2 regions of the Streptomyces sp. NBC_01618 genome follow, and region 2 is predicted to be linked to the other one. Evidence: riboswitches for the same ligand, from Rfam matches in the RefSeq annotation. Region 2 holds a riboswitch; the other holds the start of a gene.
The links. Region 2 has a riboswitch for cobalamin ahead of OH735_RS25225 (ribonucleoside-diphosphate reductase subunit alpha). Riboswitches for the same ligand answer to the same signal wherever they lie in the genome.
Positions count from the first base shown of each region.

Region 1: it holds a riboswitch for cobalamin, as region 2 does, so the genes downstream of both, OH735_RS08010 (cobalamin biosynthesis protein) here and OH735_RS25225 (ribonucleoside-diphosphate reductase subunit alpha) in region 2, are expected to answer to the same signal.

Region 1 covers NZ_CP109297.1:1,679,331-1,688,550, reverse strand. The annotation lists gene OH735_RS08015 (cobyric acid synthase) at 1-21, opposite strand, end outside; gene OH735_RS08010 (cobalamin biosynthesis protein) at 18-1,121, opposite strand; cobalamin riboswitch at 1,266-1,397, opposite strand; gene OH735_RS08005 (hypothetical protein) at 1,569-1,799, opposite strand; gene OH735_RS08000 (anion permease) at 1,875-3,140, opposite strand; gene OH735_RS07995 (class II aldolase/adducin family protein) at 3,440-4,099, shown strand; gene OH735_RS07990 (alpha/beta hydrolase) at 4,263-5,390, shown strand; gene OH735_RS07985 (hypothetical protein) at 5,577-6,887, shown strand; gene OH735_RS07980 (VOC family protein) at 6,977-7,390, opposite strand; gene OH735_RS07975 (ABC-F family ATP-binding cassette domain-containing protein) at 7,673-9,220, shown strand, end outside.
Region 2 covers NZ_CP109297.1:5,399,040-5,408,259, reverse strand. The annotation lists gene OH735_RS25255 (glycoside hydrolase family 3 protein) at 1-605, opposite strand, end outside; partial or broken gene OH735_RS25250 (carbohydrate ABC transporter permease) at 615-887, opposite strand; partial or broken gene OH735_RS25245 (extracellular solute-binding protein) at 847-1,381, opposite strand; gene OH735_RS25240 (GntR family transcriptional regulator) at 1,661-2,425, shown strand; gene OH735_RS25235 (DUF3311 domain-containing protein) at 2,695-2,949, shown strand; gene mctP (monocarboxylate uptake permease MctP) at 2,946-4,583, shown strand; cobalamin riboswitch at 4,732-4,866, shown strand; gene OH735_RS25225 (ribonucleoside-diphosphate reductase subunit alpha) at 5,005-7,434, shown strand; gene OH735_RS25220 (ribonucleotide-diphosphate reductase subunit beta) at 7,434-8,468, shown strand; gene OH735_RS25215 (glycoside hydrolase family 20 zincin-like fold domain-containing protein) at 8,687-9,220, shown strand, end outside.

The DNA of each region.
Region 1 (9,220 bases), 3.7 Mb from region 2:
GACCAGCAGTCCGCCGCTCATGTCCGTCTCCGTCCTGCGATCGAACGTGCTGCCATCGAAATTCCGGCGATCGAGGCTCCGGCGACCGAAGTCCCGGCGATCGAGGCTCCGGCGACCGAAGTCCCCGCGATCGAGGTTCCTGCGACCGGGCGTTCTGCCATCGGGCGTTCCGCGATCCGCCGTGCGGCGAGGGCCATGCCCAGCCGGCCCGCCACGCACACGCCGAGGGCCAGCGCGCTCACCCGGCGCGACAGCCGTACCGCGCGTTCGATGTCCTGGGTCTCCACCGCCCGGCCCGTCTCCCCGTTGAGGACGGGACGGTGCTCGACGCGGCCGCCGTACGCGAGCGTCCCGCCGAGCCGTACGCCGAGCGCACCCGCGAACGAGGCTTCCACCGGGCCCGCGTTGGGGCTCGGGTGCTTGGCCGCATCGGCCCGCCACGCCCGTACCGCTCCACGTGGCCGCTTCCCGGAGGCCACGGCGAGCAGGGCGGTGAGCCGGGCACCGGGCCAGCCCGCGAGGTCGTCGAGGCGGGCCGAGGCCCAGCCGTAGCGCCGGTGGCGGGGCGACTTGTGGCCGACCATGGCGTCGAGCGTGTTCGCGGCCCGGAAGCCGACGAGCCCGGGGACACCGGCCAGCGCACCCCACACCAGGGCGCCGACCACGGCGTCCGAGGTGTTCTCGGCCACGGACTCCACCACGGCGCGGGCGATCTGCGGCCCGTCGAGGGAGTGCGGATCGCGCCCGCACAGATGCGGCAGCCGCTCGCGGGCGCGGTCGATGTCACCGGCGGCCAGGGCGTCGCCGATGGTCCGGGCCTCACGCCCCAGGGAGGTACCGCCGACGACGGACCAGGTGGCGGCCGCGGTCAACGCGACCGAGGCGGCGGGGTGGCCGCGTACGGCACGGGCGAGCAGCGCGGCACCGCTCGCGGCGCCTCCGGCGCAGACGAGGGTGTGCAGCGCGCCCCACCCGCGGTGGTCGCGCCACAGCCGGCGCTCGACGCCCGCCGCGGCCCGCCCGAAGGCGGCGACCGGGTGCCCCCTGCGGGGGTCACCGAGCAGCAGATCGCCGATCAGACCGGCTGTGGCGCCGTACGCGAAGATGCGATCGGCACGCACGGCTCAACCGGCCGTTACGCCTCGAAGGAGTTTCGTACGGGCGGCTCTCGACGAGAGCGCCACAGCAACGGACGCACGGCAGCCAGGCATGGCGATATGTCCTCACTCAGGGTCCGCGCCCTGGTTCGACGTGACCGGCGACGAGAGTCTCCTGGCTCCCGGATCCGCAGTTCCCCCGGCCTTCCAGCCCGCTCGCGCGTGCCGTGACTTCCGGTGTGGGGGACTGCTCCCCGGTGACAGTGGCGGGACCGCGCCGGATTCGCACCGGCTTCCTCTGCTGTCGCCGTAATTGGCTCCGGCAGTCCACCACGCTCCGCGAACACCCGTCAACCTGCCGTTGACCTGCGACGGTGCAGTGTGCTGAGGCCCACACCGGTCCGGGCGCAGCACTTCGGGCCGGACACACGAGGTGTGTCCGGCCCGAAGTGGGAGTGCGCGGGGCGTGGTTCAGGCGACGATCAGATAGATCCCGTACGCGACCGCCGCCGCGCACAGCGCGAAGCAGACGTACGCGCCGGCGCGGGCCAGCAGCAGTGAGCCGCCGGAGCCGCCCTGCGTGGCCGGTTCGGGCTGCTTGGAGAGGCCGACGATGCCCAGGGTGAAGAGGCCGACCAGCGCGACGGTGGCGACGAGGGAGACGCCGAAGACGGTGCCGAGGGCTGCCCAGTCGATTTTCATGCGGAATCCTTTAGACGGCGGGCCTGGACGGCGGCCCGGACGGCGGGCCCGGGCGGACCGGCCTGGAGAGTCGGCCTAGACGGTGGCGGGTCGCGCCGGGTCCGGGGTGGTTCCGGCCGGGGCCGGGATGGTGGCCTTGAGGTCCTGCGCCGCTGCCTGGGCCGCGGTGAGCGGCGGGCTGACGGCGGCGATGGCCGTGGTGACGACGCCCGCGGGCTCGGCGACGCCGTCCGCCGGTGCGACATCGCCGTGGCCGACCGGCTTGCGGCGCGACACCATCCAGATCGCCCCGGAGCCCACGACCAGCAGCGCCGCGACGACCACGACGCCCCACGTGCCCTGCTTGGTGAGGAGTTCCGCGCCCGCGCCGACCAGGCCCGCGGCCGGCAGGGTCAGACCCCAGGCGACGAACATCCGGGTGGCGGTGGACCAGCGGACCACACCGCCCTGGCGGCCGAGGCCCGCGCCCATCACGGCGCCGGAGCAGGACTGGGTGGTGGAGAGGGAGAAGCCGAGGTGCGAGGAGGCCAGGATGACCGTGGCCGCACTGGTCTGGGCGGCGAAGCCCTGCGGCGGCTTGAGGTCGGTGAGGCCGCTGCCCATGGTGCGGATGATGCGCCAGCCGCCCAGGTAGGTGCCGAGCGCGATGGCCAGACCGGCGGAGACGATCACCCAGACCGGCGGGTTGGAGCCGGGGTGCAGGACGCCACCGGTGACCAGCGCCAGGGTGATGATGCCCATGGTCTTCTGCGCGTCGTTGGTGCCGTGGGCGAGGGAGACGAGTCCGGCCGAGGCGATCTGACCGGCGCGGTAGCCCTTGGCGGTGGCCTTCTCCTGGGCGTCGTTGCGGATCTTCCCGCCGATCCGGTACGTCAGCCTGGTGGCCAGCAGCGCGGCCAGACCGGCGACGATCGGGGCGGCGACCGCGGGGAGCAGCACCTTGGTGATGACGGTGCCGCCGTTGACCGACGACCAGCCCGCCGACATCACGGCCGCGCCGATCAGACCGCCGAACAGGGCGTGCGAGGAGCTGGACGGCAGCCCGACCAGCCAGGTCAGCAGATTCCACAGGATGGCGCCGACGAGTGCCGCGAAGATGACTTCTGTCCGCAGTCCGTCCTCGTTGATGATCCCGCCGGAGATCGTCTTGGCGACCTCCACGGACAGGAACGCGCCGACGAGGTTGAGAGCGGCGGACATGGCCACCGCTGTCTTCGGTCTGAGTGCGCCGGTCGAGATGGTCGTCGCCATCGCGTTGGCGGTGTCATGGAAACCGTTCGTGAAATCGAACACTAGAGCTGTCACGATCACAATCGCGAGGAGCAGCGTGATGTGTTCCATTTACCCAGGCAATCGTTCGACGTCATTGGCACGTGGACCGTAGGCAACCTGAGTGAACAGAAGATGAACTGGACGGGGCGTCACGGTGACTCCAAACGGAGTCGGGTCGCTCTGTTTGTTCTCCGCTCGTCCTCCACGGGCGGCGCGAGTCGGGCGCAGGGCCCCGTGCGGCCCGTTTCGGCTCCTCGTCGGCCTTATTCACGACCGTTTCCGATTTGTGATGGTGACGACTCCGACCGGCCGCATGTCTGTTCGCCCCACGGGCTGATCGGGACCGCCGCAGCTGTCAGGATCTCCGTATGAGCGATCAGCAGCGGGACGCGATCGAACGGGCCTGGGAGGGTGTCGTCGCCACCGCCCGAAGGACGGCGACGGACGGCCTCGTCGTCGGCACCTCGGGCAACGTGTCGGCCCGGGTCGGCGGGACGGTCCTGGTCACCCCGAGCGGAGTGCCGTACGACCGGCTCGGTCCGGAGGACGTCGTCGGCGTCGATCTGGAAGGCAACCGGATCATCGGCGAACTGGCCCCGACCAGCGAACTCCCGCTCCATCTCGCGGTCTACCGGAACAGCGACGCGGCCGCCGTCGTGCACACCCACGCGGTGCACGCCACGGCCGTTTCCACCCTGGTCCCCGAGGTCCCCCCGGTCCACTACGCCGCCGCCATGCTCGGCGGCCCCGTCCGGGTCGCGGCCTACGCGCGCTACGGGACCGCGGAACTGGCCGAGAACATGCTCACCGCCCTGCGGGACCGTACGGGCTGCCTGCTCCAGAACCACGGAACCGTCACCTACGGAGCCGGCCTGGACGAGGCGTACGACAGGACCGCCCAGCTGGAATGGCTCTGCCGGCTCTGGCTCACCGCGAGTTCCGTACCCGGACACACCCCGAGCCTGCTCTCCCCGGCCCAGCTGCGCGACGTACAGGAAGCCCTGAAGGGATACGGGCAGCCGGGCTGACCCGCCCCTTGCCGAGGACCGTCCTGCCCCGACCGCCCCCTTGCCAAGGACCGTCCTGCCCCGACCGCCCCCTTGCCGGGACGCCGGACGGCCGCCCCCCTGCCGGGACACCGGACGGCCCCGCCCGCTGGCAGGGTGCGGCACGTCCCCCGACACTGGAGCCGTGCGCCCGGCAACAGTCACGGCAGCAGCCGTCACCACGATCCTCGGCGTCGGTGCGGCAGCTGTCGCGGCCGGCCGGTACGCCAGCGACGCCGCGCTCAGGGCGCCGTCCGGACGACCGCTCCCCGCCGACCGCAGACTCACCGTGCACGCCACGGCGGCCGGGCAGATCACCCTGACCCGCTCCTTCGCCGCGCTGCGGCCCGGCAGGTACGGACTGGTGGGCGACGACGTCCACGCGGTCGTCGGCCCGTTGATCGAACATGCCCATCACGCCCCCGACACCGTCGTCCGCCGACTGGAGCGGGTCGACCGCGGCAACCTGGAACCCGGCGCCAAGGTCCGGATCACCCCGCAGCTGCACAGCGGCGACCCCTACTCGGCCCTCGGCCTCGACCACAAGGAGGTCGAGATCCCCGGCGAACTGGGCGTACTGCCCGCCTGGTTCCTGCCCGGCGCCCGCGACACCTGGGTCATCACTGTGCACGGACTAGGGACGACCAGGGAACATCCCATGAACGTCATGGGGTTCCTGCACGACCTGCGCCTGCCCGTCCTCGACCTGGCCTACCGCGGCGACGCCGGAGCCCCGCGTTCCCCCGACGGCCTCGCCCACCTCGGCGAATCCGAATGGCGCGACCTGGACGCGGCGGTCCGCTTCGCCGTGCGGTACGGGGCCGACAAGGTCGTCCTGCACGGCTGGTCCACCGGCGCCTCGATGGCGCTGCACGCGGCCGTCAACTCCGCGCTGCGCGACCGGATCCGGGGTCTCGTCCTCGACTCCCCGGTCCTGGACTGGATCACCACGCTGCGCGCCCTGGCCGTCGCCCACGGCGTCCCGACCGCGCTGCTGCCGCTCGCCGTCCGCGCTGCCCAGGGACAGACCGGGCTGCGCGGCGCCCGGCTCCTGGACGGCTCCCTCGCATCAAAGCTGCGCGTCCCGGCCCTGATCTTCCACGGTCCGGACGACACCCTGGCCCCCTGGCAGCCGTCCCGCGATCTCGCCGCCCGCCGCCCGGACCTGGTCGCTCTGCACGCCGTACCGCAGGCTCCGCATGCGGCGATGTGGAATGCCGATCCGGTCCACTACGAAGAGGCCCTGAGACGCTTTCTCACCCCCCTGATGTGACCTGATGAGGGGGATCGGCCGATTGGTGCCGGACCCCGTTTGGGCACCCCTTCTTCCGCGAATTCGGGTTCCGTTTGGGCTTTCGGGCCGTCAGGGGCAAGACTGCTCCCCGTGACGTCCCGTACTCCGCGCGACTCCAGGCTGCGACTTGTCCGCCCCCGACCCATCGCCACTGCTCGCAAGGCGGTGACCACCCGCCGCACCAGGCCGGCGCCCCGCCCTCCGGAGGGCACCCCGCCCCGGGCGGAATTGGCCCGCCAGGCCAGGACAGTCCTCGCCGACGCCGTACGGATCGCCCACTGGGCAGCCGACGGCGCGTTCCCCGGCGCACCGCCACCGGCCGCCCAGGCTCTCGAACGGGCCGCGACGGCCCTGGAGTTGTCCCCGGCCCAGGTGCGCTCCGGCTGGGACCGGGCCCGCCTGGCCGGTCTCGTCGAACTGCACGGCGGCACCGCGCGCCCCGGCTGGCGGCTGCGCGCCTGGGACCGCGACGACTCCGCCGTGCTCCGCGGCTGGGTGGCGCTCTTCGACGCCTGGTCGCTCGTCCACCCCGCACCCGAGGGCATCGAGTCCACCGCGGTCGCCGAGGCCGTCGAGGCCGTGCCCCAGGTGCTCTCCCTCCTCCAGCTCTCGGCCGGCCCGGTCACCGTGCCCGCCCTCCTGGACCTGCTCGGCCAGCGCGTCGCCGAACTCCACGAGGAGCGCTGCGAGGTGCCGTACGGACCGCAGCCGCTGCCCGCACCGGCCCAACCCGCCCCCGCCGCGCACTCCGCCGCCCTGGTCGCCCTGCTCCTCGACTGGGCCCTGGAGGGGCTGGCCGCCGTCGGCGCGCTCACGCTCGGCGCCGGACACGCCACCCTCACCCCGCTCGGCAACTGGGCGGTCTGGGTCAAGCTGGAGCAGATCTGCGTCGCGGCCCAGAGCCCCGCCGGGAACATCGAGCAGTCCGCCGCCGACATGCTGCTCGGCTGCGCCCGGCTCACCCCCGGCCCGGCCCGCGACGAATACCGCGCCTGGCTCGCCGCCCGCCCCGTCGGCAGCGCCGTCGCCGAACTTCTCGCCGTGGCCCGCGGTGAGGACGCACTGCTGCGCGGCCTCGCCTTCGAAGCCCTCCGGGTCGTCGGCGCCCCGGCGGAACCCGAGGTGCGCTCCGTCGCCGCCGACCCCTCGCTGCGCCCCTACGCGCTGCTCTGGCTGGCCGAGTACGACGGAACCGACCCCGAGGACGCCCAGGACGTCCTCAGCCGGGAGGAGGCCACCTGGCTCTGGGTCGACACCGCGGCGGCCGTCGCCGACCACGGCGAGACCGGGCTGCTCGTCCGCCACCTCGACTCGGCCGTCCAGGGCACGGTGCCGGCGCTGCTGGACGAGGTACGGGCCGCCGGCCACCCGCGCACCGTGCAGGTCCTGGTGGCCCTGGCCGCCGCGCACCCGGACCCCGCACTGGCCAAAGCGGTGCGCCGGGCCGCGTTCCAGGTGCACACGGGCGGCGCGTAGCGCGCGTACGACCACGCCGGACGGGCCCACCCCGAGCCCGTCCGGCCACGCAGCGGGTCACTCGCTCGGGCAGTCGGTCCGCCCGGCCGTCAGCCCGCCGACCCCGGCGCGTACGTCCCGAAGGTCCACACGTTGCCCTCCCCGTCCCGGGCCATGAAGTCGCGCGAGCCGTAGTCCTGGTCCGTGGGCGGCATCAGGATCTCCACCCCGTGCTCCACGGCCCGCGCGTGATGCGCATCGACCTCGTCCACCACGACGTAGACACCGGCGGGGCCCGCCTCCTGCATCGCCTTGGCGAAGACGCCCTCGCGGCCCTTGGAACCGAGCATCACTCTGCCGTTGCCGCAGGACAGCTCCGCATGGAGAACCTGGCCGTTCGCACCCTCGTAGACGGCCTCCTCCTTGAAACCGAGGCCCTCCGTCAGCGTCTTGATCGCGGCCTTCGCGTCGTCGTACAGAATCGTCGGATAGATCGTCGGAACGCCGGCCGGTGCGCCTGCCATGACGCTCACCTCTTCTCGTGCTCGCGTGATCCGTTTCTGCGATCTCTGTGATCTGCGTCTCAGTCTTCCATCCGCCGCTGACAACGGCCCGATTCGGCCCGGCCGGGCTCGGAGCGGCGGCGTCCCGCGAGTGCGGGACAAGTGCCGTGGACGCATGCGGAAAAGCAGTTGCACACCGCCAGTAGAATGACCCGTATGGCAATTCTCCTTGTGCATGAGTAACGGCGTCGAGTCGAACTCTTAGTCGTCCCGTCCGCAGTCCACCCGCCTTGGAGTTTTACCGTGATCACCGCTTCCGGCATCGAGTTGCGCGCCGGCGCCCGCATCCTCATCGAGTCCGCCTCCTTCCGTATCACCAAGGGCGACCGCATCGGCCTCGTCGGCCGCAACGGAGCGGGCAAGACCACCCTCACCAAGTGCCTCGCCGGCGAGGGCAACCCCGTCGGCGGCACCATCACCCGCGCCGGTGAGGTCGGCTACCTCCCGCAGGACCCGCGCACCGGCGACCTCGACGTACTCGCCCGCGACCGCATCCTCTCCGCCCGCGGTCTCGACGAGATCCTGCGCAAGATGCGGGAGAACGAGGAGCGGATGGCGAACGGCAAGGGCGCCACCCGCGAGAAGGCGATGAAGAAGTACGAGCGCCTGGAGACGGAGTTCCTCACCAAGGGCGGATACGCCGCCGAGGCCGAGGCCGCCACCATCGCCGCCGCGCTCAGCCTGCCCGACCGGGTGCTCGGGCAGCCGCTCCATACGCTCTCCGGAGGTCAACGCCGCCGCGTCGAGCTGGCCCGCATCCTGTTCTCGGACGCCGACATCCTGCTGCTCGACGAGCCGACGAACCACCTCGACGCCGACTCGATCGTCTGGCTGCGCGACTACCTCAAGACCTACCGCGGCGGCTTCATCGTGATCTCGCACGATGTCGAGCTCGTCGAGACGGTCGTCAACAAGGTCTTCTACCTCGACGCCAACCGCTCGCAGATCGACATCTACAACATGGGCTGGAAGCTCTACCAGCAGCAGCGCGAGGCCGACGAGAAGCGCCGCAAGCGCGAGCGGCAGAACGCCGAGAAGAAGGCCGCGGCCCTCAACTCGCAGGCCGACAAGATGCGCGCCAAGGCCACCAAGACCGTCGCCGCGCAGAACATGGCCAAGCGCGCCGAGCGGCTGCTCTCCGGCCTGGAGGCCGTCCGGGTCTCCGACAAGGTCGCCAAGCTCCGCTTCCCCGAGCCCGCGCCGTGCGGCAAGACCCCCCTGATGGCGGAGGGGCTGTCCAAGTCGTACGGCTCCCTCGAAATCTTCACCGATGTGGACCTCGCCATCGACAAGGGCTCCCGGGTCGTCATCCTCGGCCTCAACGGCGCGGGCAAGACCACCCTGCTGCGGCTCCTCGGCGGCGCCGAGAAGCCCGACACCGGCCAAGTCATCGAGGGCCACGGACTCAAGCTCGGCTACTACGCCCAGGAGCACGAGACCCTCGACCCGGACCGCACCGTTCTGGAGAACATGCGCTCCGCGGCGCCCGACCTCGATCTCGTCGAGGTCCGCAAGACGCTGGGCTCGTTCCTCTTCTCCGGCGACGACGTCGACAAGCCCGCCGGAGTGCTCTCCGGCGGCGAGAAGACCCGTCTCGCGCTCGCGACCCTCGTGGTCTCCTCCGCCAATGTGCTGCTCCTGGACGAGCCGACGAACAACCTCGACCCGGCGAGCCGCGAGGAGATCCTCGGCGCGCTGCGCACGTACAAGGGCGCAGTCGTCCTCGTCACGCACGACGAGGGGGCGGTCGAGGCCCTGCAGCCGGAGCGCATCATCCTGCTGCCCGACGGT
Region 2 (9,220 bases):
TGCAGCGTCTCCAGGTCCACGTCGATGCGCGGCAGCGCGTGGTGCGAGTCGATCGCGGTGTCGCCGTGCCCCGGGAAGTGCTTGGTGCAGGCGGCGACTCCGGCGGCCTGGAGGCCCTCGATGTACGCGGCGGTGTGCCGGGCCACGAGCGCGGCGTCGGCGCCGAAGGACCGTACGCCGATGATCGGGTTGCCCGGGTTGGAGTTGACGTCCGCGGACGGCGCCCAGTCGAGGTTGACGCCGCACTCCGCGAGCCGGCGCCCCAGCTCCTGGGCGACCGCGCGGGTCAGCGCCACGTCGTCGACGTGGCCGAGCGCGAGGTTGCCGGGGAAGGAGGAGCCGGTACGCACCTCAAGGCGGGTGACGTCGCCGCCCTCCTCGTCGATCGCCACGAGGATGTCCGCGCGCTCGGCCCTGAGCTGGGCGGTGAGCGCGGCGACCTGCTCGGCCGTCCGGATGTTGCGGCCGAACAGCGCGACAGAGGCGAGACCTTCGTCGACCCGGCGCAGCACCCAGTCCGGGACGGTGGTGCCGGTGAATCCGGGCTGCAGGACGGCGAGGGCGTCGCGGGTGACGGTGTCCGTGGTGGATATCAGGGTGGTCATGGAGGTGCGTTATCCCTTCACGGCGCCGTCGGTGAGGCCGCTGACGGCCTTGCGCTGCAGGTAGATGAAGAGGACCAGGATCGGGATCGCGAAGAGCGAGGAGGCGGCCATGGTGGCGCCCCAGTCGTCACCGAACGCGGTCTGGAACTGAGAGAGCCAGAGCGGCAGGGTCTGTGACTCGATGTTCTTGTTGAGGATGAGGACGAGCGGGAATTCGTTCCAGGCGGTGATGAAGCCGAAGAGCGAGGTCGCCATGAGGCCGGGGCCGAGCAAAGGCAGGAGTGGAGCCACCAAGGAAGACGCCCTCGGGCTTGTCGGCGGTCTCACCCGGGATGGTGAAGTAGCCGATGTCGCTCTCGATGTCCTTGTTGGCGGCGATGGCCGTGCCGGCCTCCCAGCCCATGCCGATGAAGGCACCGACGTCGGCGCGGCCACCGGTGGCCGCGTAGGCGGGGGTCTGGGTGTTGCCGACCTCGATGACGTCCGGCGGGGTCGACTCGGAGAGAGCGGTGGTGATCTTCTGCTGAATGCCGTCCCACTTCTGGGTCTCGAACTTCAGCGTGGCGCCGGTCTTCTTCTTGAAGGCCGCGGTCAGGTCCTTGGTCCAGCCGGGAGGCGTGGAGCCGTCCATGGCCCAGACGGTGAGCGTCTGACCCTCTTTTGCTGTCCGGGCCGGTCCTCTTACCGCTGTCGCTGCCACCGTCGTCGGACCCGCACGCCGCCAGGCCGATCATCATGCCCGCGACGCCGATCGCCGCGATGAGCTTGCGCTTCACGCCAAACCCTCCTCAGGGATACTGCAACCCCGCCCACCGCGAAGACATTCGACGAGTACTGCTGGGGCTGGACCTGGTCTTTAATGGTTTAGACCAGCACCGGGAGCTTGGCCTAGACCTTTAGGGGTGTCAAGGGTGTATAAGAAGTGCACTCGCGTCCGTTACAGGACCGACATCTGAGGGAGGGCGACGACCCGTGACCGGGCCGTGCCACCATGTGAGCCGCGACAGACGGAGGAGCCGGTGACGGCAGCAACGCAGCAGTCGGGAAGGCGGGCCATGGGTGCCGACGGGGGCAGTACGGAGAACGAGACGGGCGCGACCACGCGGACGGCGCGCGTCCCGAAGTACTACCGGCTGAAGCGACATCTCCTGGAGATGACGGACACCATGCCGCCGGGCACTCCCGTGCCCCCCGAGCGGACCCTGGCCGCCGAGTTCGACACCTCGCGCACCACCGTGCGCCAGGCCCTCCAGGAACTGGTCGTCGAGGGACGGCTGGAGCGCATCCAGGGCAAGGGGACCTTCGTCGCCAAACCGAAGGTCTCCCAGGCCCTCCAGCTCACCTCGTACACCGAGGACATGCGCGCGCAGGGACTCGAACCGACCTCCCAGCTGCTGGACATCGGCTACGTCACGGCCGACGACACGCTCGCCGGGCTGCTCGACATCACGACCGGCGGCCGCGTACTGCGGATCGAGCGCCTCCGGCTGGCCAGCGGTGAGCCGATGGCGATCGAGACCACGCACCTTTCGGCCAAACGCTTCCCTGCGCTGCGCCGTTCGCTGGTGAAGTACACGTCCCTCTACACCGCGCTCGCCGAGGTGTACGACGTCAGGCTGGCCGAGGCCGAGGAGACCATCGAGACCTCACTCGCCACACCGCGCGAGGCCGGGCTGCTCGGTACCGATGTGGGCCTTCCGATGCTGATGCTTTCGCGGCATTCACTGGACGGACGGGGCGAACCGGTGGAGTGGGTGCGCTCGGTCTACCGCGGCGACCGGTACAAGTTCGTGGCCCGTCTGAAGCGGCCGACGGACTGAACCCGTCACGGCGACCGGCTGCTTCCGGTCACCGCACCCCGTACGCACAGCCACGCCGGCCCCCGTGGAATCCACCACTCCACGGGGGCCGTTCGCACGTCCTGTTCCGGACCAACTCTCGTACGTTTGGCGATATTCCGAACATTCGCGCCCTGCTCACGGGACCGTTGCCGGACCGCAATGCGGACAGGGGGTGACGGTGACCGGAAGCCTCCCCTAGATTTCCTGCGCATTACATCAGGTGATCAACGAGGGGACGGAGTCGCCGCATGCCAGCAGACCCAGAAGGAAATCCACCGACCGTCACACCGGTGCGGGTGGTCATCGCCCTCTGTCTCATCGCGCCGTTCGTGGCGATGCTCTGGGTGAGTTCGTACGCGAAGGTGGACCCCACCTTCATCGGCATTCCGTTCTTCTACTGGTACCAGATGCTCTGGGTGCTGATCTCCACCGCGCTCACGATGATCGCGTACAAGCTGTGGCAGCGTGACCAGCGCGCCCGCAAGGGGGGTGCGTCGGCATGAAGGACGGCGTGAACGGCGTCGCGCTCGGCGTCTTCATCTTCTTCTTCGCGGCCGTCACGGTCATGGGCTTCCTGGCGGCTCGCTGGCGCAAGGCCGAGAACGAGGCCAGCCTCGACGAATGGGGCCTGGGCGGACGGTCGTTCGGCACCTGGGTCACCTGGTTCCTGCTCGGCGGCGACCTGTACACCGCGTACACCTTCGTCGCCGTGCCCGCGGCGATCTACGCGGCGGGCGCGGCCGGCTTCTTCGCCGTGCCGTACACGATCCTCGTGTACCCGCTGATCTTCACCTTCCTGCCGCGACTCTGGTCGGTCTCGCACAAGCACGGCTACGTGACCACCTCGGACTTCGTCCGCGGCCGCTTCGGCTCGAAGGGGCTGTCGCTGGCGGTCGCCGTCACGGGCATCCTCGCCACGATGCCGTACATCGCGCTCCAACTCGTCGGCATCCAGGCGGTGCTGGACGTGATGGGCGTCGGCGGCGGCGAGAACACCCACTGGTTCATCAAGGACCTGCCGCTGCTGATCGCGTTCGCGGTGCTCGCCGCGTACACCTACTCGTCCGGTCTGCGGGCGCCCGCGCTGATCGCGTTCGTCAAGGACGGGCTGATCTACCTGGTCATCGCGGTGGCGATCATCTACATCCCGATCAAGCTCGGCGGCTTCGACAACATCTTCGCCGGGGCGAGCGAGAAGTTCGCCGCCGTCAACGAGGCAGCCGGCAAACCGGTGGCAGGCCTCGCGCCCGGGGCAACGGGCCAGTGGACGTACGCCACCCTGGCGTTGGGCTCGGCGCTGGCGCTGTTCATGTATCCGCACTCGATCACGGCGACGCTCTCCAGCCGCAGCCGCAATGTGATCCGGCGCAACACCACGATCCTGCCGCTGTACTCGCTGATGCTGGGCCTGCTGGCGCTGCTCGGCTTCATGGCGATCGCCGCCGGAATCAAGGTGGACAACGGCCAGTTGGCCATCCCGCAGTTGTTCGAGACCATGTTCCCGGACTGGTTCGCGGGTGTCGCGTTCGCCGCCATCGGCATCGGCGCGCTGGTGCCCGCCGCGATCATGTCGATCGCCGCGGCGAACCTGTTCACCCGCAACATCTACAAGGACTTCCTGAAGCCCGACGCGACACCCGCGCAGGAGACCCGGGTCTCCAAACTGGTCTCACTGCTGGTGAAGGTCGGCGCGCTCGCCTTCGTCCTCACTATGGACAAGACGGTCGCGATCAACTTCCAGCTGCTCGGCGGGATCTGGATCCTCCAGACGATGCCGGCCCTGGTCGGCGGCCTGTTCACCCGTTGGTTCCACCGCTGGGCGCTGCTCGCGGGCTGGGCGGTCGGCATGGTGTACGGGACGGTGGCCGCGTACGGCGTCGCCAGCCCGACCCAGGCGCACTTCGGCGGGTCGTCCAAGGAGATCCCGGGCATCGGCGAGATCGGCTACATCGGCCTCACGGCGTTCGTACTGAACGCGGTGGTGACGGTGGCGCTCACCTTCGTCCTGAACGCCGTGAAGGCACCCGTCGGGGTCGACGAGACCTCACCGGCCGACTACACGGCCGACGCGGGCGACAAGGGCGTCCAGGTGGAGCTCCCGCCGGCCACGGCGGGGGCACCGGGCGGCGGCCACTGACGGCCGCTCCCACAGCCGTACGACGGCCCGTCGAGCCCCCTCCAGCGGGGCGCGGCGGGCCGTCCGTGCGCTCGGCGGCGGGCCGTACACGCGTCCCGAGTTCTGTTGCACGACACAACATGTGGGGGCTGCCTCATCGGGCGGCCCCCACATGTATGCTCATGCTCGCTGTCGCCGCAGGGGAATCCGGTGCGAATCCGGAACTGTCCCGCAACGGTGTGTTCGGTGCGCTTTTGCGCACCCCGAGTAAGTCCGAGGACCTGCCGACAGTGCATCCGGCTCGACCGAACCGGATGCCAGACGTCCGGGCCTCGCGGTTGGGCCGGTGGACGCCGTACGGAGTGCTGCCCCGTCCCGGGCCCGCCTCTGCCCGGCTGCCCCGTTCCCCGCCGGCCCCGAGCCGAGCGAGGGAGAGCACCACGTGACCATCGCGCCAGCCGATCCGGCTTCAGCCGCCGTGTCCGAAGCGGCCGAGTCCGCGGCAACCGCACACGACGGACCGGGAACCGCACTGCTGCGGACCCTGACCGACCTCACCGTCGATCTGCCCGACACCGACCCCGGTCGCGTCGCCGCCGCCGCGCTGCGCGGCCGCAGCGCCCGGGCGGACGAGGCCGAACTGCGCGCGCTGGCCACCGAGGCCGCCGCCGGGCTGATCTCCGAGGACCCCGCCTACTCCCGGCTCGCCGCCCGGCTCCTGACCCTCGCCATCGCCGAAGAGGCGGCCGGCCAGGGCGCCGTCTCCTTCTCCGCCTCGGTCGCCGTCGGGCACCGCGAGGGCCTGATCGCGGACCGCACCGCCGAGTTCGTCGCGCTGCACGCGGCCGCCCTCGACGCGCTGGTGGAACGTTCGCTGGCCGACGGCGCCGACGACCGCTTCGGCTACTTCGGGCTGCGGACCCTGCACAGCCGCTATCTGCTGCGCCACCCGCACACCCGCCAGGTCATCGAGACGCCCCAGCACTTCATGCTGCGGGTCGCGTCCGGGCTCGCCGAGAACGCTGGGCCCGATTCAGAAGCGGGGCAGCGCGCCCTGGACGAAGTCGCGGCGCTGTACGGGCTGATGAGCCGGCTCGACTACCTGCCGTCCTCGCCGACCCTGTTCAACTCCGGCACCCGGCACCCGCAGATGTCCTCCTGCTACCTGCTGGACTCCCCGCTCGACGAACTCGACTCGATCTACGACCGCTACCACCAGGTGGCGCGGCTCTCGAAGCACGCGGGCGGCATCGGTCTCTCGTACTCCCGCATCCGCGCCCGCGGTTCGCTGATCCGTGGCACCAACGGGCACTCCAACGGCATCGTGCCGTTCCTGAAGACGCTCGACGCCTCCGTCGCCGCGGTCAACCAGGGCGGCCGTCGCAAGGGCGCCGCCGCCGTCTACCTGGAGACCTGGCACGCGGACATCGAGGAGTTCCTGGAACTGCGCGACAACACGGGCGAGGACCAGCGGCGTACGCACAACCTCAACCTGGCGCACTGGATCCCGGACGAGTTCATGCGCCGGGTCGACGCGGACGGCGACTGGTCGCTGTTCTCGCCCGCCGACGTGCCCGAGCTGGTCGACCTGTGGGGCGACGCGTTCGACGCCGCGTACCGGGCCGCCGAGGCCAAGGGGCTGGCCCGCAAGTCGATGCCGGCCCGTGAGCTGTACGGCCGGATGATGCGGACCCTGGCACAGACCGGCCAGGGCTGGATGACGTTCAAGGACGCCGCCAACCGGACCGCGAACCAGACCGCCGAGCCGGGCCGCGTCGTCCACTCGTCGAATCTGTGCACCGAGATCCTCGAAGTCACCGACGACGGCGAGACGGCCGTCTGCAACCTGGGTTCGGTCAACCTCGGCGCGTTCGTCGCCGACGGTGACATCGACTGGGAGCGGCTGGACGCCACCGTCCGTACCGCCGTGACGTTCCTCGACCGGGTCGTCGACATCAACTTCTACCCCACCGAGCAGGCCGGCCGCTCCAACGCGAAGTGGCGCCCCGTCGGCCTGGGTGCGATGGGTCTGCAGGACGTCTTCTTCCGGCTGCGGCTGCCGTTCGACTCCCCCGAGGCCCGGGCGCTCTCCACGCGGATCTCCGAGCGGATCATGCTCGCGGCGTACGAGGCGTCCTGCGACCTCGCCGAGCGGTCCGGTCCGCTGCCGGCCTGGTCCGAGACGCGGGCCGCGCGCGGTGTGCTGCACCCCGACCACTACGCCACCGAGTTGAACTGGCCGGAGCGCTGGGACGCGCTGCGCGCCCGGATCGCGAAGACCGGGATGCGCAACTCGCTGCTGCTCGCCATCGCGCCGACGGCGACGATCGCCTCGATCGCGGGTGTGTACGAGTGCATCGAGCCACAGGTCTCCAACCTCTTCAAGCGCGAGACGCTCAGCGGTGAGTTCCTCCAGGTCAACGCGTATCTGGTGGAGGAGCTGAAGCAGCTCGGCGTGTGGGACGCGCGAACCCGCGAGGCGCTGCGCGAGGCGAGCGGTTCGGTGCAGGGCTTCACCTGGATCCCGGCGGACGTGCGGGCCCTGTACCGCACGGCGTGGGAGATCCCGCAACGCGGACTGATCGACATGGCGGCGGCCCGTACCCCGTTCCTCGACCAGAGCCAGTCGCTGAACCTCTTCATGGAGACGCCGACGATCGGCAAGCTCTCCTCGATGTACGCGTACGCCTGGAAGCAGGGGCTGAAGACGACGTACTACCTGCGCTCGCGCCCCGCTACTCGGATCGCCCGCGCCGCCTCCGGCCAGGCCGCGGCCACCGCACCTATTCCCGTACAGCAGGCCTCGGCGCCCGACGCGGACGCGATCGCCTGCTCCCTCGAAAACCCCGAGTCCTGCGAGGCCTGCCAGTGATGAGCTCCACCGACTCCGAGAAGACCACGCGCGACAAGAACCTGCTCGACCCGGGCTTCGAACTGACCCTGCGCCCCATGCGCTACCCGGACTTCTACGAGCGCTACCGCGACGCGATCAAGAACACCTGGACGGTGGAGGAGGTCGACCTGCACTCCGACGTCGCCGACCTCGCCAAGCTGTCCCCCGGCGAGCAGCACATGATCGGCCGGCTCGTCGCGTTCTTCGCGACGGGTGACTCGATCGTCTCCAACAACCTCGTGCTGACGCTGTACAAGCACATCAACTCCCCCGAGGCGCGGCTGTACCTCTCGCGGCAGCTCTTCGAGGAGGCCGTGCACGTCCAGTTCTATCTGACGCTGCTGGACACCTATCTGCCCGATCCGGACGACCGCGCCGCCGCGTTCGACGCGGTCGAGGAGATTCCGTCCATCCGCGAGAAGGCGCAGTTCTGCTTCAAGTGGATGGATTCGGTCGAGAAGATCGAGCGCCTTGAGACAAGGGCCGACCGCCGTCGCTTCCTGCTCAACCTGATCTGTTTCGCGGCGTGCATCGAGGGGCTGTTCTTCTACGGCGCGTTCGCGTACGTCTACTGGTTCCGCTCGCGGGGTCTGCTACACGGTCTCGCCACGGGGACGAACTGGGTCTTCCGGGATGAAACCTGCCACATGAACTTCGCGTTCGAGGTCGTGGACACCGTCCGCAAGGAGGAGCCGGACCTCTTCGACGACGAGCTCCAGCAGCAGGTCACCGACATGCTGAAGGAGGCCGTGGCCGCCGAGCTGCAGTTCGGCCGCGATCTGTGCGGTGACGGTCTGCCGGGCATGAACACGGAGTCGATGCGCGAGTACCTCCAGTGCGTCGCCGACCAGCGCCTGACCCGCCTGGGCTTCGCCCCGGTGTACGGCTCCGAGAACCCGTTCGCGTTCATGGAGCTCCAGGGCGTCCAGGAACTGACGAACTTCTTCGAGCGCCGCCCGTCCGCCTACCAGGTGGCGGTCGAGGGCTCGGTGGACCTCGACGAGGATTTCTGATCGCACTACCACGTCGGGCTGTTCTTCGAATATCCCGGAGGACAGTCCGGCGGGTTCAGCCTTCGCTCCGGAGTACCAGTTCGACAAGCACGGGATCGAACGGTGCTTTCCTGCCGCGCCCTTGGGGCAGAGGACGGATCATTCGTCCAACCGCTCGCCACGACTGTCCATGGACCACAGCCACCGTGTCCAAGAGGGTCGCTCGCATGACGATGCGGATGGCAGGACGAAAAACCATCGGGGCCGTGGTGGCCGCGCTCGCAGCCGCGCTGCTGCCCTGGCAGAGCGCCTCGGCCGACGACGCCCCCGCCGCCGCGGCGCCGCCGGAAGTGCTGCCCTCGTTGCGGCAATGGCAGGCCGGCGAGGGCGAGTTCACGCTGCCCGACCGGGCGAGGATCGTACTGGACGGGGCTCGGGACAGCCGTACGGCCGCCGACGCGCGCCGGTTCGCCGGTGAGCTGCGGGGAACGGCGTCGGTGTCGCAGGGCCGGGCAGCCGCCCGTTCCGGTGACATCGTGCTGCGTCAGGACCCGTCCCTGAAGGGCTCGTTGGGCGCGGAGGGCTACCGGCTCGACGTCGGCGACCGGGTCACCGTCACTGCCGCGACCTCCACCGGCGTCTTCTACGGTTCGCGGACCGTGCTCCAGCTGCTGAACGACGACGGCCGGGCCGCGCGCGGTTCGGCGACCGATGTGCCGGCGTACCGGGAGCGCGGGGTCGGGGTGTGCGCCTGCTACATCAACGTCTCGATC